Regions from separate parts of the Microbulbifer spongiae genome, predicted to be linked through region 1. Evidence: predicted binding sites of a transcription regulator. Region 1 holds the regulator's gene; the other holds the start of a gene.
What was found. Region 1 encodes FNR, which switches genes on or off when oxygen is low (the NO sensors DNR and NnrR bind a similar motif). Its sites were predicted from a motif close to TTGATNNNNATCAA; they were not measured.

Region 1 (11,451 bases):
CTTTTCCAGCCACCGACACAGGAGACGGCCAGGGTTTCCGCAGACACATCCGCCCAGTAGCCGTCACCGCACAGTGCCACCACCGTCAGGCACACGCCGCTGGTGGCGATACTGTCCCCCAATTGCACGTCGGACAGGTCCAGATCGCCACTCCTTACCCGCAGGCGCAGGTCGCCCGCGCGCGCTTGCAGTTCGGCGATGTCACCCACAGCTTCAATGATCCCGGTAAACATCAGTACTCGATATCCGTGGTTGCGGTGATGCGCCAATCGTGCCCGACTGCACGCATATCGGTAATCGTAATCGGCAGGACTGAACCCATCCGCTCGATCGGCAGTGCAAACAGCGGTCGCGCCGTGCTGCCGAGCAGCTTGGGCGCCAGGTAGACGATCAACTCGTCCACATGGCCGCGATACAGGAATGCACCGGACAGGGTCGCGCCACTTTCCACCAGAACCTCATTGCACTGGCGCTGCGCCAGTTCCTGCAGCAAAGCGAGCAGATCCACCCGCCCATTGGCATCCGATGGCAATACCAGCACCTCGGCACCGGCCTGCTGCAGACGCGCGCGGCGCTCTGTTGCTGCGCGTTCGGTAGTGCACACTAGTGTGGGGGCGTCGCCCTGCAAAATAAAGGCTTTGGGCGGTGTGCGTAGCTGGCTGTCGACAATGACCCGCAGTGGCTGTACTTCAGCGGCTCGCTCCGCCGCGAGCATCGCCAGCGCCATTTCGTCGGCGCGCACATTCAGGTTGGGGTTGTCAAAGCGCACGGTCTCAACACCGGTAACAATTGCGCAGCTGCGTGCGCGCAGGCGCTGTACATCGGCGCGCGCAGCGGGACCGGTCACCCATTTGGACTCGCCACTGGCCATGGCGGTGCGCCCGTCCAAACTCATCGCGGACTTGCAGCGCACCAGCGGCAGGCCCAGGGTCATGCGCTTGATAAAACCGGGGTTAAGCCTTCGGCACTGGGCTTCCAGCAGGGGCCCTGCCACCACGATACCCGCTTCGCGCAGTTTCTGCAGACCAGTGCCGCCAACCTGAGGATTCGGGTCCTGCATTCCGTAGACCACGCGGGCAACGCCGGCTTTTACCAGCGCCTCTGTGCAGGGCCCCGTGCGGCCGGTGTGGCGGCAGGGCTCAAGGGTGACATATACCGTACTCCCGCGGGCGCGCTCGCCCGCATCGCGCAGCGCTGCGATCTCCGCATGGGCTGCACCGGCGCGTTGATGCCAGCCCTCGCCCACAACCGCACCGGCAGGATCGGTAATCACACACCCGACCCGCGGATTCGGCATGGTGGTATACAGGCCCCGCTCCGCCAGTTGTACAGCGCGGGCCATCAATGCCTGGGCATTCTGCACAGCGGTAGTGCTCATTGCGAACCACTTCCCTTACCGATCAGGCGTTCGATCTCTTCGTTGAATTCACTCACATCTTCGAAACGCCGGTACACCGAGGCGAAGCGCACATAGGCCACCTGGTCCAGCTCGCGCAACTGCTCCATCACCAATTCTCCAATGGCGCGGGCGGGCAGCTCCCGCTCACCGGTAGCCTGCAGGGCGTGTTTTATCTGGGAGACTGCAGATTCCACCCGTTCGGTGCTGACCGGGCGCTTTTCCACCGCGCGCTGGATACCCGCGCGCAGCTTGTCTTCGTTGAACGGTTCGCGCTGGCCATTTTGCTTGACGACCCGCGGCAGCAGCAGTTCGGCGGTTTCAAACGTGGTAAAACGCTCGCGACACTCAAGGCACTCGCGCCGGCGGCGCACCTGATCCCCTTCAGCCACCAGGCGGGAATCGACAACTTTGGTTTCTTCTGCGCCGCAGAAAGGACAGTGCATACGGGATAGTCCCAAAGGGAGTGGAAAATGGGCTGCAGTTTACCATAGCCGCTGTGTCAGGTGGCCCGACGGCCAGAGCGCCGCCGCTGGGCAGGCCGGTCTAACCGCACCAGCCCAGCCATACAGAAAACGGCCCAAAGAGCCGCTTTCTTGTCAATATCACCGATCAGCCCTGGCGGTACACCGGGTACTGTGCACAAACCTGCAGCACTTTCTGCTTTACCCCGGCAATAGCGGTCTCCGCTTCCCCCTTTTCCAGTGCATCCAGGACATCACAGATCCAGTGGGTCAGTTGCTGGGTATCCTCGACACCAAAACCGCGGGTGGTGATCGCCGGGGTGCCGACACGCAGGCCACTGGTGATAAATGGGGAGCGCGGATCGTTTGGTACCGCATTCTTGTTCACCGTGATATTGGCACGGCCCAGGGCCTCATCGGCATCCTTACCGGTATACGCCTTGCCAATCAGATCCACCAGCATCAGATGGTCATCGGTACCCCCGGAAACGATATTGATGCCCCGGTCCAGAAAAGTCTCTGCCATGGCGCGGGCATTTTCCACCACTTTTTTCTGGTAGGCCCTGTACTCCGGGGTCATGGCTTCTTTAAAGGAAACCGCCTTGGCGGCAATCACATGCATCAGCGGGCCGCCCTGGCCACCGGGGAATACCGCAGAGTTCAGCTTCTTCTCGATCTCTGCATTGGCGCGGGCCAGGATGATGCCGCCGCGCGGGCCGCGCAGGGTTTTGTGGGTTGTCGAAGTGACAACATCTGCAAAGGGGATCGGTGAGGGATACTCGCCGGCAGCGACAAGACCGGCAATGTGCGCCATATCCACAAACAGGTAGGCCCCCACCTTGTCGGCGATCTCGCGAAAGCGCGCCCAGTCCATTACCCGGCTGTAGGCAGAGAAGCCGGCAACGATCATCTTCGGCCTATGCGCCAGCGCCAGGCGCTCCACCTCCTCGTAATCCACCTCCCCGGTATCGGGATTCAGGCCGTACTGCACGGCACTGTAGATCTTGCCGGAGAAGTTGACCCGGGCACCGTGGGTCAGGTGGCCGCCGTGGGCCAGACTCATACCCAGAATAGGATCGCCGGGCGCACAGAGGGCCTGGTAAACTGCAGCGTTGGCCTGGGAGCCGGAGTGGGGCTGTACATTGGCGTAGTCAGCGCCAAACAGTTGCCTGGCACGCTCGATGGCCAGGGTTTCCACCTTGTCCACATATTCACAGCCACCATAGTAACGCTTGCCCGGATAGCCCTCGGCATACTTGTTGGTCAGACTGCTGCCCTGGGCGGCCATGACTTGCGGGCTGGTGTAGTTCTCCGAGGCAATCAACTCGATGTGGTCTTCCTGGCGAGCATCCTCCTCCCGGATGGCTTCCCAGATCTCGGGGTCGTAGGTGGCGAGCGTGACAGATGCATCAAACATAGTTTTCCCTCGTTAAAGCGGGCTGAATAGCCACTTGTGTAACCCGGTACTACAGTGCCCAGACCCTGAAACCGGGCCCCGTGCAGCAGAGAGGACCGGGGTATTGGGCGTTCAGAAAGGCGCGCATTGTACACCAAAGGGCAGAGGGAATGCGCAAAACGCACAGGCGGCCCGACGGCCGCATTTGGAGGGGATAGTCTTGCTTAGAAACGCACAACCAAGGAGCCTGACCAGTAATCCACTTCTTCTTCAATCAGCGTGTACTCGGTCTCAAAGGAGATATTCTCGGCCAGTGTAAAACCGACACCAACACCTACGGAGGCACCGCTATCGGAAGCATCACCAAAGTACTCTACATCCACCTCTTCGTTGAGGTAACCAAGACGCCCCTTGAAATAAATATCTCCCTGGGTGCGGTAAGTGGCATAAACAGCCTGGGTGGAGATAGAGAAATCATGGTCTAAAATATCGCCGTCAGTCATAGAACCTGTCAACTCTGCCTCAATGCCCCAGCCAGAATTCCAGGTATATCCAGCACGAATACCGGCATTGAAAGGGTTGTCATCGCTACCATCTGCATCCATCACACCAATCACACCGCCCATATAGGCCCCTTCGGCCTGTACAGCAGCGGAACACAACAAGGCCGCCGCAGCAGCCAACATTTTAAGATTGAAAGACATACTTTTCCCTTACTGTAAAATTCACAAAAGCCGGTGGATTATAGAGGCAAAAATTTTTTGAACAATCTGTTTATTCCCCGGCCACACCAAGGGATAGCCCTTTACCCATTGGGTAACTGAATGAAAACTGGAGTGTCTTCCCACTGGCTCCCAGGCACTCCCAAATCCATCTCTCCAAAACCAACAGGCAATTGGGATAAAAAATGAACAATGCTGATTGGCGACATTGCACTGGTCTTTCAGCGCCGGATGCCAAAAGGGGTATTACCCACGGCTCTCCGGAATCCCCAACCAGGTGCCCAATCGGCAGTTGAGGCGGGACCCCGGGAATCCTGCACAAACCCCTATTTCGCCAAATGCCCCCCGCTTTTCCATTAACTTTCCCTCGCTTGATCCAAATCAACCCAGCTCCATCAGGTCCATCAACAATAGAGCAAGAAACAAATCGCGGAGGTCTGGGATGGACGCCATCTACCGGCAACTGTGTTGTGACCATCAATCTATGCAACAAATGCTCGATAGTTTTGAGCAACTGTTGCAGGATCTTTTCGAACACAGTGACCGGGACCCAAACACCCTTTCATGCATCCTCGACGCGCTGGATTATTTTTCCGTCTACCCGGACCAATACCACCACCCGGTGGAGGATTTGATATTTGCACAGCTGTTACGCAAGCCAATCCACAATCGCAACGTCATCTATCAAGTGCGTAAACAGCACCGGCAGATTGCAACCGCAACCAAACATGTATGCGCACTCTTTTATGCCGTGGCCAATAACGCAATGGTGGAGCGATCAGTGTTGCGAAGTGCCAGCAGTGCCTATATACAACTGCAACGCAATCATATCCACCTGGAAAATACAGCACTGTTTCCCCAGGTTGAGCGGTATCTGGATGCAAAAGACTGGCGCTTGATTCGTATTCGAGCTGAAAATCTTGGCAATCCGTTTTTTGATAGCAGCAGAAAAAAAATGTATGAGACACTGCGCGAGCACCTCACACAGCATCAAACTGCGGCCACTGCGCTTGCCTGATATGTACGCCTGTAAACAAGGGGGAAGGATGAAAATCAAACGCCACGGTATCTCCATCGGAATAGAGCGAATCGATGATGATTTTCTGCTATCTATCAAAGCGGTTGGCCGGCTGACCCACAAGGACTATGAACAAATCATACCCCTGCTGGAATATGCCCTTGAGGGCGTGAAACACCCCCGGGTGAGCATGCTTGTGGATATTCGCGATTTTGAGGGCTGGGGTCTGCATGCCGTGTGGGATGAGTTCAGGCTCGCCCTGAAACACGGTAACGAGTTCTCCCGGATTGCCGTACTCGGGGACGAGGAGTGGCAAGAGATCGCAACAAAAATTGGGGGCTGGTTTTTGAGTGGCGAGGTACGCTACTTTGAGGAAGATCATAAAGCCATGGACTGGCTAACAACAGGGAATACGTCTAACAATAAACAGACTGACAAAACATCGGTTTTCTCCACGCACTCGTGATAAGTAGTGGATTGTGGGGCGTTTACGCCCCTTTTTTTCTTCGAAGCGCCCGCGAAATTACCGGAAAGACTGTGTTTCACTGCCTCGGCGGAAAACCTGTGGCAACCGGCTATTTTGGGACGGGGTCACCCAGTAGACAATTGCGAGTCATCACGCCACTATCCCGGGAGGCACAATACCTACTGTGCCTGTGCAGTCTATTTACAGGCAGCAGTTACGGAGAATTCTCATAACTGCAATGGGTTCCCGCAATCTCACTGAGCCCGACTATATCCAGAATCTGCATGCTTCTGCCATCCACCCGGATCAATTGTTCGCGGTGTAAACGGGAAAAAAGCCGGCTAATCGTTTCTGCAGTCAAGCCCAGGTAATTGGCAATATCAATGCGTGACATGGAGAGTACAAACTGACTGGGCGAATATCCCCGCTGGGCATATCGGCTGGAGATGTTGATCAAAAATGCGGCGAGGCGGGTGTCTGCGGAGCGCCTGCCCAGCAGCATTAATATCTCATTTTCCTGGCGCAGTTCGTCGGAAAACAGGCTGTAAATTTGCTGTTGCAACGCCGGGACCTGCCGGGCCAGCCGCTCCAACTGGACAAACGGCAGCAGGCAGACGCTGCTGTCTTCCAGGGCCTCCGAATAACTGGTGTGGAGCCGCCTGCTGTAGGCATCGAGACCAAGCAGCTCTCCGGGAAAGGCAAAATGGGTTACCTGTATATCGCCATCGACAGCGGTGACTACACACTTAAAACTGCCGGAGCGAATGGCAAAAAGGTTCTGAAAAGAATCTCCGGCGCTGTAGAGCATCTCCCCGGCCCTGACGATCCTCTTCCTGCCGGTAACGCCCTCCAGCCGGTCAATGTCAGCCCGGGACAACCCTGCAGGGAGGCACAAGCGTCTGACCGAACAATTGCTGCAACTTATCGCCTCAGGCGAGACAACCATATCAAAACGACAGATAACCCAACTGTCGCAATTGTACCCCTTTCTCCCGGTAGCGTCGCGGAGAGTCAAACGAACATCCGAAAGGGGGATTTTTATTCTATGGAACAGTCAGTCCCTCAACCTGTGTCATACCGAAGAGCAGGTGAGGGAGAATTTTCTTTATTATATGCAACCGGTCAATGGGACTCCTCATAACTGCAGTGGGTACCTGCCAGTTCACTCAACCCCACCAAATCCACAATCTCCACTGCCCTGCCACTGACCTTGATCAGTTTCTCCCGCTGTAAACGCGAGAACAGCCGGCTTACGGTTTCTGCAGTCAATCCCAGATAATTGGCAATATCGGTACGCGGCATAGACAGGATAAACTTGCTGTGGGAATAGCCGCGGCGGGAATACCGGCTGGAAATATTTATCAGTAGTGCCGCCAGGCGGGTATCTGCCGAGCGCTTGCCAAGCAACATCAAAATGTCATTTTCCTGACGCAGCTCTTCGGAAAAAATCGTGTAAATCTGCTGTTGCAGAGCCTGAACCTGATGGGCGAGAATTTCCAGTTGGGTGAATGGCAACAGGCAGACGCTACTGTCTTCCAGGGCTTCGGCATAACTGGGATGGACCCGGTCACTGTAGGCATCGAGACCGAGCAGTTCTCCAGGCAGAGCAAAATGCGTCACCTGGGTATCGCCATCGGCAGCAATAACTACCGTTTTAAAACTGCCGGAACGAATGGCATACAGATTGGAAAAAGGGTCACCAGCGCGGTACAGCGTCTCCCCGGCTTTAACCAGTTTTTTCCGACGAGTAACCTGCTCAAGCCGATCAATATCGGCTTGAGATAATCCTGCGGGCAGGCATAAACGCCTTACGGAGCAGTTGCTGCAGCTGACCGCCACTGAGGAGTCCATCATACTAACCAGCCGGTAAATCAATTTGCGGCAATTGTAACCGCTAAGCGGGCGACCGTCTCCTGCAGCCAGCTAAAGAACCCGGGAATATTGAGCTTGTGTGGGTTGGTTGTGGAGATAACTATCGAAAGCCGACGCCACATTTCGCACAAACCAGCGCCCCTGCTCAGTGACAACAATCGCCTTGTCGTTCTGGTAAATAAGCCCGTCATCAAACATGGGTTGCAGGCGCTCGAGCTCTTCGTGGAAATACTCCGCAAATGGCGTACCCATACAGCGTTCGACCTCGCCTTTATCCAGGCGCAGACGGCACATGAGCTCACTGATCACCCGTTGACGCAGCCGGTCCTCCTCGCTCAGCAACCAGCCCCGGCAAGCCGCATAGCCCCGCTCACCAATGGCTCGGGCGTATTCTTTCAAGCGGTGCAGGTTTTGCCAGAAGCCGCTGCGACTGTAACTGATTGCCGATGCACCCAGCCCCACAAGGGCATCAGCAGGCATCAAGGTATATCCCTGAAAATTCCGTTGTAACCTGCCTGTATCCGCGGCTATGGCCAGTTCGTCGCCGGAACGGGCAAAGTGATCCATGCCGAGAAATGCATATCCCGCGCGCACCAGGTGCTCCACTGCCGCCAGTTGCATAGCGATTTTTTCCGCGGCAGGGGGAATCAGATCGGTATCGATCAGGCGCTGGGCCTTAAAGCGGTGGGGCAGATGGGCGTAGTGATAGAGCGCGATACGGTCTGGCTGCAACGCCAGCACGCGGTCCAAAGTGCGCTGCAACGTGTCCAGGTTCTGCTGTGGCAGTCCGTAAATCAAATCGTAGGAAATGGAAGCAAATCCCCGCTCGCGCGCTGCTGCAGTCAGGGCACCCACCTGGTCCGCACTGCAGATACGATTGATGGATCGCTGTACCTCGGCATCAAAATCCTGAATACCCAGGCTGAGGCGATTAAACCCCAGTTCCCTCAGGGTATCCAGCGTCTCGGGCTCCAGAGTACGCGGATCGGCTTCAATACTGTATTCAACGCCGTCACCGGGGTTCAGTTCAAAGACCTCTCCCAGCCCTTCCATCAATCGGCGCAAATCCGCATCGTTGAGAAAAGTGGGCGTACCACCACCCAGATGTAGCTGCGTGACCGGTACCCGCGCCACTTTATCGCGGTACCACTGCGCCTCTTGCAAAAGATGGTCGAGGTAGCTGGAGGCGAGCCCATACTGCTGGGTAATCACTTTGTTGCAGGCACAGAAATAACACAGGGAGCGGCAAAAGGGGATATGAACATACAGAGAGAGGCTGCGAATGTCCTGCAGTGCTGCCCAGGGCCTGACCCCATCCAGTGCACTGAACCGATCCGCAGTGGGGTAAGAGGTATAGCGGGGACAGGGCCCGCTGTAGCGGGATAACAGCGCTTCTGAAAGCCCGCCCACATTGGTCTTTATCTCTTGCACCATACTCATCACAATTTTATCCAGTCATTTGCGACAACCCCCGCCACAAACTGAAAGACAACCCCCAGACCCGCTGAAAAAACCGCAGCGGTTGCCCCACCCCCAGGCCCGGGTGTCGCAGCCTTAGAACCGGTAGCCCAGCCCCGCCGTGTATACCAGCGGATCGATATCCACGCTGGCGGTGATATCACCCACCCCCGGCACTGTCACTTTGGCGTCGGTATCGATATCTATCCAGAACACCGCCAAATTGAACAGCCAGCGCTTGTCCGCGCCGAAAGCAAAATCCACGCCTGCTTCCGCGGCCAGGCCAAGAGAGTTGTCCAGGGACAGCTTGGCCTCTTCTGTTGCGCCGAGGCTTGCAAATCTCGCATCCGCAGCGCTGTCAATATCCTCATCAAAGAATGCTGTGTAATTTATGCCGACTCCGAGATAGGGCTGGACGGAAGACCGATGATCCATGGGATACCACTGCAACAGCAGGGTGGGTGGCAGCTGTTTGGTTTCTCCAAGGTCAAAGGTCGCCCCCAGGCCCTCGACCTGAATATCGTGGGTGAACGGCGTTGCGGCCAGCAGTTCCACACCCCAGTGATCGCGGAACACGTAAACGCCTGTCAGGCCCAGGGCGGAACCGTTGTCAACATCCACCCTGGTGCCACCCAACTCGGCACCCGACACTGACAGCGCACTGGAATTGACATCGGGTGCTACCGTGGCGATGCCACTGCGCACAATGATGCTCCCCTCTTCATAGGCAAATGCCGGTACAGCTAGTCCAGCGGTCAACGCAACGGTTGCGCACGCAATGATACGATTCATCAATTTCTCCATAGGGCAATTTGGCATTTTTCCGACTTGGGAAGACCTTTCCAGGCCCGCTCACCAACCGCAGGCAGGTTAACCGTTGACCCCGCCCAGAGGATTGATCCAAATCAAGGGGTTCAAATGCATGACAACAAGATCATCGATCGTGGATGCCCTGTAGAGGAGTCGGGAAAACATAAGGCACAGCCCGGATGTGGCGGGGCGCCGCCAATCGGAAAACCCAGAGGAATCATCCGGCCCGTTTTAAAAACGGGTTGCTCTTGGAGATGACAGTACAGGATACATGGGAGCACTTCAGCTTGTTATGCACCCTGCGGCGGGCCCCACCGGTTGCCAGATGAATACTGCCCGGGGACGTGGCTCAGCCGGCCAAAGGCTCGCGCACACTCTGCGTATCACAGGTGCACAGGCCACCGAACGGCCCTGTCCGGCAGCACTGGCTGAGCAAAGGGCACCGCAGTGACAGGTTAAGCGAGACTATTCGGTCAAAGCGCCTGCCGGACGACGAAACATGTTCTGGATACTGGAGAAATCCAGCTGCTGGTTTTCCGCACTGGCACCGTGCAGCTGGTACAGGTTTTCCGCCAGTGCGCCCATGGGTGTGGACGAAGCACTGCCCGCAGCGGCATCCATGGCCAGGCGCAGATCTTTCAGCATCAGAGCCACACTGAAACCGCCGCAATACCCATTGGCTGCGGGCACATTCTCCATGGCACCGGGGAAGGGATTGTAATGGGCCAGAGACCAGTTATTGCCCGAGCTTTCCCGCATAATCTCCGAGAGCACCCTGGGGTCCAGCCCCTTGTCTACACCCAGTTGCAGCGCTTCGGCAGTACCGGTCATATGCACGGCCAGCAGCAGGTTATTACAGATTTTCGCCACCTGGCCCGCTCCAGCACCACCCGCATGGAAAATCTTGCTGCCCATGGCCTGCAATAGTACTCGCGCCGCATCAATTGTCGCCGTATCGCCACCACACATAAAGCACAGGGTACCCGCTATTGCCGCGGCAGTCCCGCCGGACACAGGAGCATCCAGCGCGCGGATACCGCGCGCACGGGCCGCTTCGTGCACCAGGCAGGCGTCTTCCGCAGAAACCGTCGAGCAATCAATGACCAGGGTATCCCCCTGAAGCTGTTGTAACAGCCCCTGCTCACCGAGATAGAGGCCTTTCACCGCATTGCCACTGGGCAACATGGAAATCACGATACCGGCCCCTTCCAGGGCCTGTTCACTATTCTCACAGGGCAGGCAGCCCTCCCTCTGTGCCTGCGCCAATGCCGTGGGATTTAAGTCGAAAGCCGCCACTTGGTATCCGGCCTTCACCAAATTGGCAGCCATGGGGCCACCCATATTACCCAGACCAAAAAAGGCGATCTTTTGCATAACAAGCACTCCGGATTTTGTTGTTGGTGTCCCAGGCGAAAACGGCCTGATTCGCTCTATAAATCTGTCAGCGGATGCTCGCCGTGCCAGGGGTTGTCAAAGCAGCGCGCCACCTGCTCTGGAGAGATCTCCTCCAGGCTCGCCGGTTGCCACTGCGGCGCGCGGTCCTTGTCGATCAGCAGGGCACGCACCCCTTCTTTGAAGTGGCCACTGGCACAGAGATTGACCGCCAGAGCCAGTTCCATGCGAAAAACATCGGCGAGGGAAAGGTAACGGCTCCGATGCAGCTGTTCCCAGATAATCCAGGGTGTCAGGGGAGACCCCCCCGCGAGGGTGTTGGCGGAGCGCCGCAGCCATTTGTCCACGCCCTGGTAAGAGCGGATTGCCGTACACACCGCTGGCAGACTGGAGAAATCCGTGAGTTGCTGGATCTGGTCATAGTGTTCCCGCAGTACCGATTCCGGTCGCTGCAGCA
Region 2 (11,451 bases), 970 kb from region 1:
ATGGGCTTTTCCCAACACGCCGGCGTTGTCATTGTGTGTGACGGTACCGAAGCCGCGCGAAAGCGCATTGAACGCGTACTGTGGAACGATCCCGCCACCGGTGTCATGCGCCATGCCGATGCCGGTTACGACCGCGCAAAACACTGTGCAAACGCCCAGGGCCTGGATCTGCCCATGTTAAATGACTGAAGGTTTCACGCAGTACACACGCGTACCGGCGCAACAATGGCACACCCGGGCAACTTTGTTTCAGGTTGTGGTTTAACCGGCACTGCAGAGTAAATTTAAATTTTGGTGACTGAAGATATGTATCATCTGGAAATCGAACCCGGTCAATTGAGCCTGGCACAATTGCGCCGGGTTGCGCGCGAGCCGGTTCGGCTCTCCCTGGCGGCATCTGCCTATCCCGCTATCAAGACCGCCGCCCACACCGTCGCCCAGGTAATTACCGAGGGGCGCACCGTATATGGCATCAATACCGGTTTTGGCCTGCTCGCCAATACGCGCATCGAAAAACACGATCTGGAAACGCTGCAGCGCGCCATTGTACTGAGCCACGCCGCCGGCACCGGCAGCTTTATGAGTGAGGCAGCCGTGCGTCTGCTGATGGTATTGAAAATCAACTCACTCGCACGGGGTTTTTCCGGGGTGCGCCCACTGGTGATCGAGGCGCTAATGCAGCTGATCAATGCCGGCATTTACCCGGCCATTCCGGAAAAGGGTTCCGTGGGGGCTTCCGGTGACCTGGCACCGCTCGCCCATATGAGCGTGGTGTTGCTGGGAGAGGGCGAAGTCTTTATTCGCGGCGAGCGCAAAAGCGCACGGGAGGGGCTGCAGCGCGCCGGCCTGGAGCCCATTACCCTGGCCCCGAAAGAGGGGCTGGCCCTGCTGAACGGCACCCAGGCTTCCACCGCGTTTGCCCTGCTCGGCCTGTTTGCCACCGAAGACCTGTTCGCAGGTGCGCTCGTAGCCGGCGCCATTACGCTGGAGGCCGCCAAGGGCTCGCGCCGCCCCTTCGACGACCGCATCCACGCCGCTCGCGGCCAGCAGGCACAGCGGGATGTCGCCGCCGCTTATCGCGAATTGTTGGGCGAGCGCAGCCAGATCGGCGACTCGCACCTGTCCTGCGACAAGGTGCAGGACCCCTATTCCCTGCGCTGCCAGCCCCAGGTCATGGGCGCCTGCCTGCAGCAGATGCGCTTTGCCGCCGAGGTGTTGCTGGCCGAAGGCAACGGGGTATCCGACAATCCATTGGTGTTTACCGACGAGGACACCCCGGAAAACACCGATATTATTTCCGGTGGCAATTTCCACGCGGAGCCCGTGGCCATGGTGGCCGATAACCTGGCGCTGGCGCTGGCGGAAATCGGCGCCCTGTCGGAGCGCCGCATGGCACTGTTGATCGACAGCAGCCTGTCGGGCCTGCCGCCTTTTCTGGTGGAAAATGGCGGGGTCAATTCTGGTTTTATGATCGCCCAGGTAACTGCCGCGGCGTTGGCCAGCGAGAATAAATCCCTCGCGCACCCCGCCAGCGTGGACTCCCTGCCCACGTCCGCCAACCAGGAAGACCATGTTTCCATGGCCACCTTTGCCGGCCGCCGCCTGCGGGACATGGCCGATAACACCTGCGGTATCCTCGCGGTGGAAATGCTGGCCGCCTGCCAGGGGCTGGATTTTCGCGCCCCATTGAAAACCACGCAAAAGCTCGAGGAAGCCAAGGCAAAACTCCGTGAGCAGGTGCCCTTTTACGACAAGGACCGCTATTTTGCCCCGGACATTGAAATAGCCAGGCAACTCTTCAGCCAGGGCAGCTACCTGCAATCCATAGACCCCTCACTGCTGCCCAGCGGCCACTAAACGCCCACCGGCAGCTCAAGATCCGGTCTGCCGGGTATGGATCCGGGAGCACAGGGCGCCCCCTGTGCTCCCTGCCTGTGCTGACCGGGCTGATGGTCGGCCTACGGGGCGGACCCTATGCTTCCAAGCGCTGAGCCCAGGGTGGGAGCCGGTTCCCCGCCTCCCCATAGCAACCCCAGCGGTCAGTGGAATGCGGTAGAACATTTTTTGCTCTTTATGATGAATTTCACGCCAAAAGTGCTAGGCTGAACAATAGAAGTCTCACCTGCCAACTGGCGTGGAGGTCTCCATGAAACCGCTGCCCAGACGGCTGCTTGGTGGCTCTGGCTATGGGCTGGCCATGACCGCCGGCCTCTCCCTGTTGGCCTGTAGCGGCACTGGCGCCCCCTGTGCAACCGGCTGCCCAAGCAGTTATTACAACTGCGACACTGATTACTATTCACCGGCCCGCCACTATTCGAACCGCGCGTGTGGCAATCGGCAATACCGCAGTGTCGATGGGAGCGGTGGCCTCCGTCATCGGACACCCCCTCTGGCACTCTACCGGGGCTCTCCCACCCCTTACCCACCCGACCTGCCCGATCCGCCCAAGCGCGCCAGACCGTACTGACCATGCATTTCTGTGTCTGCCTGGCTGGCACACAAAAGGGGCTTGGCCCCACCGGCAAAGCCTCCCCGGGGGGAAACTTTGCTTACCGGAGAATGCACTATGAATAGAGCTGTTAAGACGGTGATCACCATCACCACGGTATGCACGGCCCTCGCCCTGGGTGCCTGCGCAACCGATGGCTATTACGGTGGAGGCTACTACTACACCTCCTCCTACAGCTATCCCTACGCCACTCCCAATTACTACCCATCGAGCAACGTTTATCTCTCCTACCGGACACCGGTTTACCAGTACTACCGGTTCACACCACGCTACCGTTACTATTATGTCGGTGCCTACCCCTACTACCGCGGTGTGCCCGCCTTTCGCGGCAACGCCCGCTACCGGGCCAGACATTACTACCGCGGTCTGCCCTACTACAACCGCTTCTACAGCCCACGCTCATCCCACCTGCGCTACCGCGCTTACCATCGCGGGTATCGCGGCTACCATGGGCACCGTGGATATCGCGGCTATCGGGGCCATCACGGGCACCATCACCACGCAAGGTACTAGCATTCAGCGATCCGTGTTCCCAACCCCCCCACCAGTGCGCATCCGCGGTGGTGGGGGTAACAACACAACTATGAGGCCATGGGCAAACAAAACCCCTGCAGAGAAACCCCTGTCGGGGGTGATTCCGGCCCGATTCCCCGTTTTTCCGCAACTGTTCACGTCACTCCGCTTTCTACTTCCTGACCCTGCGGGATTCCCAGCCGCGCCATAATCCGGTACCCGGTCCGCTAGCCTTTCCCGGCCATACACGCGTCAACAGGGTATGCTGCCTCTGCCCGTTCGCCCGAACGGGAGCGGCGATATATGGCCCCGAGCTGGCGCAGTCTCTGCGCTCTCTCAACGGTATCCAGGGCTCCCAGGCGCTGGGCAGCAGTGTAAAAGGCTTCCCAGCTGCCGCTTTCAAGATACAGCTGGCGAAACGCGGGCACCTGGGACTCATACTCGGCGGCCAGCGCCAGGGTGGCATTGTTGGTTTTTTCTATATACACCCGATAGCGTTCGGGATTGGGCCAGTCGGCAGATATTGTCCGATAACACCGCCGCAGGCGCCTGAGTACCTGCGCTTTCTGGTCCCGCTTGAGATCGACCGGTTGCGAAGTGCGGTAAATGGATTCCAGCTGTCTGCGCGCCGTCAGCATCAGTTGCCGCACGGCCATTGTCTCGGTGCGCAACTCGGTGGCGGAACTGGTCAACCCCTGACTTTTAAGCCAGTCTGGCACGGCGATTTCCGAGACCGCCGTGGCGAAACTTTCATTGAACTGGGTATCTCCGGGAATATACACGCGCCTGTGTGCCAGCTCGTGAAACAACAGTCCCGCCAGTCTCTCCGGGGACCAGTTCACAAAGCTCGACAATGCCGGGTCATCGAACCAGCCGAGTGTACTGTAGGCAGGTACTGCGCCCAAATACACATCATACCCCTGCGCGCGCAGTTGAGCGGCCTTGGCCACCGCAGCGGATTGACGGAAATAGCCCCGGTAGCTGGCGCAGCCCGCTATGGGATAACACCAGCGCTTGGGAACAAGGGAAAATTCAGGGGCGGCGAACACATTCCAGATGGGATACTCACTGTCGAGGGCCACATAGGTAGCGTAAGCTTCGCCCACCGGCAGCCGCAACTCCCGCGCGGCGTAGGCCCGTATGTCCTGTATCAAGCGCAACTGCGCAAGCAGATGTGCGTCGGTGCCGGGCTCCTCAAGCAACGCCGCGATCGACTGTCGGGCGGAGAGGATACGCCACTGGCCGGCGGCAGCCTGTGAATAGTAAGCCACGGTTTCACAACCACCCAGTAGCACCGCTGCAACGATCAGTGCCCAGGCACGCAAAGCCCCGGAGTGCTTAGGCAACTTCGGGGTGGCAATACTGATATACACTCTTTTTCCTGTTTGCGTTTTTCTGAGGTTTTACAACCTGCGCATCCATTTCCACCCGGTCACAGGTCTCCAAAGGGTATAGCATGGTACCGGTCAACGCAGCCCTGACGGTCTTTGCACTGGTGTTCGCCGCCATTGCCTGGCTGCGGCTGCTGCGCATCGGCTTTGCCGATGGCAACCTGAGCGGATTGCTGGCCCTGTTTTTACCACCACTGGCGCTGTTATTACTCCTGCCCCGTTGGCGCGAAGAGACAGACCTGTTCCTGCTGGCAGGTGCTTCCTGCGGCAGCCTGCTGCTGGGGCAGTGGCTGCAGTGACTGCTTGTGTCGGGGAAAACCACACCCGGGTTGATCCAGGTCAAGGCGCCCGCGCATCCGGGCCATACACTGTATGGGTAAAAAATTGACGCAGGAGAGAGAGATGGGAGCTTTAGTGGATCTATTTACCAGCTTTTCCGGCCTGCTCAGCCTGGCCGTTATTGGGTTCATGCTCCTTATGGCGGTTTTCCTGTTTCGCTGGGTTGGCAACAATGTGAGAAAGTCACTGGCAGAGCAGGAACGCAGGACACAGGGTTCTAAATCCAGCCCCGACAAGCAGACTGACACCGCCGTGTCTCTCTGAAGCCGAGATCCCTACCTAAGCGGTGCCGTGGTTGCAATGGATTGCGGGCTTATAACCCTGGCAATTCCCGCCACAGCCCGAAAAAAGCCGCAAGCCAGCTCAAACAAAATACATTGCGCCATTACCGTATGGCATCAACAGGCAAGGGCAGAAGTACCTGTTGTACAAGATCATTCACTCAGGCACATACGCGCAAAAGCACTGGCCCCGCCTGTGAGACTCCAATTGTTTGGCCAGGGTCACTGCCGGCAACAATGATGGCAAAGAGGAAGTTTAGCAAGCCAAACCGTGCGCTGCTTAACCTGCGCCCTGAGCATCCCATTGCACGATCACTCCCCGCAACAAGCAGGACCAGCTTACACCTGACCAAAGAGCGTGAATAACAACCAGCCCCCACCTTACCCGAGCAGATCACAAGCTGCCTGGATACTATCTTGCCAAGTCAGATTATCGACGTAAACTTCGGACCGACATCTGGACGCAGAAATGCTTCCGAGAAAGTAATCAGGATATTCGTTACCATGGCGGATAGTATATAAACGCCAAGTCTTATGATCCCAAAAATCGCCATATTTTATCTCATTGTTTTTATTACGTTGATTACCCTGAGATGGATGCGGCCAAACATTGTCACCCTTGCAGCATTCAGCTGGTTTGGTCCATTTCCAGAGGAAGGAGAGCTTTTGTCCAGCTTTAAGGCGAAAAGAATAAGGTATGCTTTCGGCTGGATAGTTCAATTTGCAGCCTATTTTTCTCTCTTAACCATTCTTGGCGTCTACTTTAAAAGCTATTTCAGCGAGACATTTTTTCTCGTAGCCAGCTTTGCAGGAATAATTGGCGGAGGAATGGCGCTTCTAGCCTGTATCGGGTTCTCAGTCTCATGGCTTAAAACTATCATTATTGGCCCCAACCCTAAATGTGAGCGCCTGGCAGAATATGAAATATAAACTTAACCAAGCCAAACCTTCACCAGCAATGCCGGCTGGGCCTGTACTCCGCAGCTTCTTTGCTCCATTTCAGCCCGTGTTGGTGGCATTGGTTTTATTCAGTTCAGATCAATAGAGTTTCAGTTGGAAAGTGTTAGATGATTGACAAAAACGGCTATATAAACGTCAGCGGTTCGCCGATGTATTACGAGCTAGCCGGCAACCCTAATGGTGAGCCACTGGTACTGCTGCATGGAGGCCTGGGTTCGATCGGCGACCTGACGCCATTGTATAAATATATTGCTCCTGACTATTCATTAATAAGCATGGATTTTCGTGGTCATGGAAAGTCGCCATTGAATGGAGCCTCGCTGAGTTATGCACAGTACCAGAGTGATGTCCAAGAGGCGCTTTCTCACCTTGGTGTTAAACGGTACTCACTATTTGGTTTTAGTGATGGCGGCATTGTAGGTTACCGACTGGCGGCACAACAACCAGAGAGCGTTATTTGCTTGATCACACTTGGCTCACAATGGCGTTTAGAAGCTAATGACCCATCTATTGAGCTATTGCGTGGCCTAACAGCTGAGTTTTGGGCTGAAAGGTTTCCTGCTGATGTCGATTCCTACAACGCTTCCAATCCAAAACCAGACTTCAAGAAGCTTGTGGATGCAGTAAAAGCCGTGTGGCTTGATACTACAGAGTCTGGTTATCCGTGTGATTTGGTCGAAAGCATCACTTGTCCGAGCCTTATTATTCGAGGTGACAATGATTTTCTCTTCTCACTCAATGAGGCGGCATTATTAAAAACCAAAATATCCGGTGCTGACTTTGCCAATATTCCATTTACAGAGCATGCCTCTCATCAGGAGTCACCGGAGTTGGTGGGTACAATTGTGAAACAATTTCTTTCTCAGCAAAAAGCCTAACAAGTACCTAAGAGAGCAGGGGTGACTACCACCCCTGATATGCCGAAAATGGCTACGCAGCCGGTAGGAATGCAACTTGGTGTCGCCTAAAGCTTCATATTCATTGCAGTCTTTGCAAAAAGCGCATACCGTAGGTCTGCTGCCCTAGTGCCCAGCCACTTCACCGGCGCAGTCAAACAATAATAAATAGATAACCAATACCGCAACGATCATTTTTTACCCTGCGAGTCGCCCCATAACGGCAGCGCCCGCGAGGAATCCATACGCAAAACACATAAACAAAAAAAGGCCGCATCATGACCGCGTAAATGATAGAAAAACGCCACCCCCCGGTGAGGACACACCGAGAGATGGCTAACCCCAATAGATAAATAACCTATCTAGCGAGGCTGTCTTGAATGATACGCCATACACTCGTTCGTCTTCAATAAAGGTCTCCCTGAAGGCGCATTTTCCGAGTCACTCCGGCACCCGGCGGCCGAGTGTGCTATGGCGTTGCGTGATGATTGGTGTGGTCTTTTACTTTAGCCGCGCACCGCCTTTCTGGCTGCGCGCCCTGCATATTTCCCTTTGTTTTTTTCCACATGGACTACGCCTGCGGCGGGAGAAACCGCACAAAGCGCTGTGCTTTTTCTGCACCTTTCCGTCACAGGCGACTCAAGGAGCCTATAAAAATGCCTATATTACCCTGTCGATTGTTTCAGCCGGTGGAGCTGGGGGATTATTTTACCTTCACGCTGGTCGCCATCAAAGAGAACGCCGTAGACCTGCATATTGCGCCCGGTAGGGGTAACCAGGTGATGCGGGCTGTACGATTCCTGCAATGGTTGGACGAAACCTACCCACTGGATGCAGCCTGTGCGCTGGAGGAGGGGCCAATCGAAAAGCCCCCAGCCATTATCAGACCATTCAAGCCGCGACCCGATAAATAGACGGGGCCCTCAGAGTCAGAGCGAGCGTCTCGAAAACCTGTGCAGCCATAAGCAGCACCGCCAACGCTTACCTTCCTGTGCTGTCACGGCGGGGAGGTCAGCGCAGCCAATATGGCAAGCCAGTGCTTTTCTGCGCCGCACTGGTGGTGCTGTAAATACGCAAAGCTTGGTAGCTGCAGGCGGCGCTGCCGTGCCTGTACCGGAAAGGTGTGTCAACGGGAGAGAGGGAGAACGCTAAGCGATACGCCTATCCGGATAGTGGTGCAGTTTTACAGGCAATATGGCCAGATACGAGCCAGCATTTCGATCATTGTGACCGTTATTTTTGAGAGGCGGGTAGCTTTCCCTAAAAAGTGAATAAATCCAATGGGTTACATTCATGGGTGATTTTTGGGATACTGGTCGCAGTGATCATTATTCCAGGTGGTTCGATAATACCAATTTATCGTATCTGATTGATCCACAGTCATTTTTTAATCGTTTGGCGTGATAAGAATCCAGAAATACTGGTCATGGTGATCAGTATACAAATGTTAAATACCTATGAAGCATATCGCGTTGATAGCAACTTTCCTATTTTTGTATGGGTGTGCATTTCCTTACCCTCACAACAATTGGAAGACACCCAAATTCACTGGCGTTGTATTAAGTGCAAAGACAGGAGAGCCAGTTGCGGGCGCAAAAGTTTTCTATGAGTCCAAACCAGAGCTTTATGCAATAACTGATCAAAATGGTTACTACGAGCTGATGCCACAAAAGGAATTCGAGCTTTTTGCTGTGATACTTCCTACGGCACATCCTATACCCACAATGTTTAATTTGGTGGCAGTCTCCGAGGCAGGTAGTGCCATAGTTGAAACTGGGTCATGCATTGGCGATCCTGGCTTTGAGTGTAATGGACGCATACGAGAGGTAAATTTCAGTGTGCAGTAAAGCATTTAACAAGGCGCTGCTGTCGGACAAATTTTTCGCAGAGCGCGGCGTTATAGCTACCAATAGGATCGAGAGTACTTAATGTTCAAACAAATATGGAAAGGCTGGACTACAGCTGTTTCGGTTATCTTTACACCGCTGTTCCTGATTGTTTCCTTAGTTCAACCAAATGCCCCAGAAAGTATGCTTTTTGCAGCGCCATTGGTTCCTTTCATTGCAGCAGGGCAAGGTGTATTAATTGGGGCGCTTGTTTGTCTTGGTCTCAGGATCTTGGAGTTTAAAAATCAGTATGGGTGACATAAGCTCTAACAAGGCACTGTTGTTGCAGCCTTCGGCTGCTGGGACAGCCCACTTCTTGGCCCGCCCCAAAGTTTGGTGTTATTCATCAGCGCAACTCTAAACTGAGGAAAATATGGAGATTAAAGTAGACGATTTAACAGATCCAAGAATTGCCGATTTTTTGGAGGAGCACATAAGTGATATGAAATCGGTTTCTCCCCCTGAAAGTAAGCATGCATTGGACCTTGATGCATTAAAGGAGCCAGATATTACCTTCTGGTCTGTTTGGCAACAAGGTGACCTCATTGGGTGTGGTGCCATCAAGGAGCTTGATAAAACGCACGGTGAGATAAAATCCATGCGCACCTGCTCCTCAAAGCGTGGTTCTGGTATTGGTGCGTCTCTTCTAAAACACATTCTTGATGAGGCAGCACTAAGGGGTTATGAAAGGGTCAGTTTAGAAACGGGTTCAATGCCCTTCTTTGATCCAGCTCGTAAACTATATAGCAAATTCGGGTTCAATTTCTGCCAACCATTCGCTGACTATAAACTAGATGCCAATAGCGTCTTTATGGAGCTGAAACTACCAAATGCATAACAAGGCCAAGCAGGATCATGCAATGCAAAAAGCGCATTGTACTGGACGGCCTACACTGCGTTTCGTCCGCCCATGTTGGCAGCATTAAAAGGTATTTTAAATTGAAGCTCGTGCTATTGCCAGGATTGGATGGAACAGGGATATTATTTGAGACAGTGCTTCCTGAACTAGGTGAAATGAATGTTGTGAGTTTTCCCTTGCCTCATGATATTTCACAAGATTATGAGTCACTGTCTAATCATGTGGCACAAAGGCTTCCTGATGAAGATTTTATCCTTGTAGCAGAATCCTTCTTTGGTGGTATTGCGGCTGTTCTTTCGCGCAAAGAAATTCCACGTCTCAAGGGAATAATATTCTTAGCTTCATTTCTATCTGCACCGAAACAGCTCTTGGCACGTTTATGTTCACATCTTCCTATTGGGTACTTCGCGAGGCTCCCGTTATCTGGCGTTATTCATCGTTTGTTTTTCCTGGGCTGGGCTGCAGAGGACAACGAGATTGCATTGTTTAAGCGCGCAATAAAGGCCGCTCCTAATGGTGTGCTCAAAGCTAGGCTCAACGTAATTGCAAAGTGCCAATATGTTGGTTTTAGGTCAACTGTACCAACAGTGTATATTGGTGCCTCTAACGGTATGCTGATTCCGCCTCATATGAGGGAAAATTTCAAAGAAGCGTATCCGGGTGTTGAAATTACTGAGATTGAAGGGCCTCATTTTATGCTTCAGGCTCAGCCAAAGGTTAGCGCAGCTGCAATTATCGAGGTAGCACACCTTTTAATAAGTAAAGGCACTGGACGCAACAAAGCTGCGCCCGTGCTTTAGGCGTTAAATGTATGCGCACGATAGAAGAAATATACAAGGAAGTAGAGTCAACACCTGATTTTTCGGGGCATAAGATTTCTTTTGCCAACTATAGGAATGACTATGGGGATACCCCACTTCACATAGTCTGTAACTGGGGTGATTGCGAAGCGATTCAAGCATTGGTGTCTGAGGGCGCTGATCTAAACGCAATTGGTGAAACTGGCTTTACCCCTTTACACTGTGCTGCCGAGCAAAATAAGCCTGAAGTAATCAATCTGCTTATTAAACTTGGCGCTCAAATTGTTACAAATACAAACGGTGAAACACCGGTAGAGCTAGCTCAATATCTAGGTTGCATGGAGGCAGTCAGTGCATTCAACCAAAACATTTAACCATGCGCAGCATTCGCCCGCAAAGAGCGCGGTCTGGGACGGCCTCCACTGCGCCTTGCTTCGTTTCGGCCGCCCATGTGCGCGACGTTATATTTTCGCAGGATAGCCCGCACTTGCTATGAGAAAAATAGTTCGATCACCCCTTATGATGCATTTAAAAAAGGTAGAACCCATGGTTTTGGTCTACTGCTAGATGCTGTACTGAATGATCCGCACAAAATAAGAGTTATAGTTGTCGATAATCCAGAGGTACTGTTTTAGACTTGCTGGATTGGAGAAAATGTCCTGCACTGATTGGCCGTCGAGAATAAGCATGAAGAAATTCGCTTGTTGAGAAGCTTGGTTTCACCTATACCTCAGTATGCTTTAGTTGAAGCTGTCGAGCAAAAGCTTTCTGAAACAATTATTACTTTACTAGAGTTCGGCGCAGAAGTTATCCCCAGTGAAATCACGAGGGCACTAAACAATGAGTACTTTAGCCATAGTAAAAAATCGCTTGTTCGGCGGCACTTTATCCAGTTCAGGTATGAAATATAACATTCAAAGGCATGGGATAAAGTGCTGCGCACTTCACCCATACTTTAAACGTTATGATTTAAGCTAATTGAGATTTGTTCTATGAGAAAAATAATAATTCTTCTAT

Region 2: the regulator FNR is predicted to act here: its motif matches at 4,743-4,756, upstream of M8T91_RS17215 (DUF3149 domain-containing protein).

What each region holds. Positions count from the first base shown of each region.
Region 1 is NZ_CP098023.1:710,860-722,310, reverse strand. Features, by position in the region: gene M8T91_RS02845 (riboflavin synthase) at 1-233, opposite strand, end outside; gene ribD (bifunctional diaminohydroxyphosphoribosylaminopyrimidine deaminase/5-amino-6-(5-phosphoribosylamino)uracil reductase RibD) at 233-1,378, opposite strand; gene nrdR (transcriptional regulator NrdR) at 1,375-1,842, opposite strand; gene glyA (serine hydroxymethyltransferase) at 2,009-3,277, opposite strand; gene M8T91_RS02825 (outer membrane beta-barrel protein) at 3,481-3,960, opposite strand; gene M8T91_RS02820 (hemerythrin domain-containing protein) at 4,421-4,996, shown strand; gene M8T91_RS02815 (SpoIIAA family protein) at 5,025-5,462, shown strand; gene M8T91_RS02810 (helix-turn-helix domain-containing protein) at 5,677-6,339, opposite strand; gene fnr (fumarate/nitrate reduction transcriptional regulator Fnr) at 6,585-7,316, opposite strand; gene hemN (oxygen-independent coproporphyrinogen III oxidase) at 7,386-8,774, opposite strand; gene M8T91_RS02795 (OmpW/AlkL family protein) at 8,889-9,584, opposite strand; gene mmsB (3-hydroxyisobutyrate dehydrogenase) at 10,068-10,976, opposite strand; gene M8T91_RS02785 (enoyl-CoA hydratase/isomerase family protein) at 11,033-11,451, opposite strand, start outside.
Region 2 is NZ_CP098023.1:4,180,389-4,191,839, forward strand. Features, by position in the region: gene hutU (urocanate hydratase) at 1-189, shown strand, start outside; gene hutH (histidine ammonia-lyase) at 307-1,857, shown strand; gene M8T91_RS17195 (hypothetical protein) at 2,147-2,467, shown strand; gene M8T91_RS17200 (hypothetical protein) at 2,567-3,022, shown strand; gene M8T91_RS17205 (aminopeptidase) at 3,250-4,395, opposite strand; gene M8T91_RS17210 (hypothetical protein) at 4,479-4,712, shown strand; gene M8T91_RS17215 (DUF3149 domain-containing protein) at 4,816-5,016, shown strand; gene M8T91_RS17220 (hypothetical protein) at 5,568-5,963, shown strand; gene M8T91_RS17225 (alpha/beta fold hydrolase) at 6,101-6,871, shown strand; gene M8T91_RS17230 (hypothetical protein) at 7,546-7,803, shown strand; gene M8T91_RS17235 (peptidase associated/transthyretin-like domain-containing protein) at 8,347-8,736, shown strand; gene M8T91_RS17240 (hypothetical protein) at 8,818-9,033, shown strand; gene M8T91_RS17245 (GNAT family N-acetyltransferase) at 9,149-9,613, shown strand; gene M8T91_RS17250 (alpha/beta fold hydrolase) at 9,715-10,434, shown strand; gene M8T91_RS17255 (ankyrin repeat domain-containing protein) at 10,446-10,808, shown strand; gene M8T91_RS17260 (hypothetical protein) at 11,427-11,451, shown strand, end outside.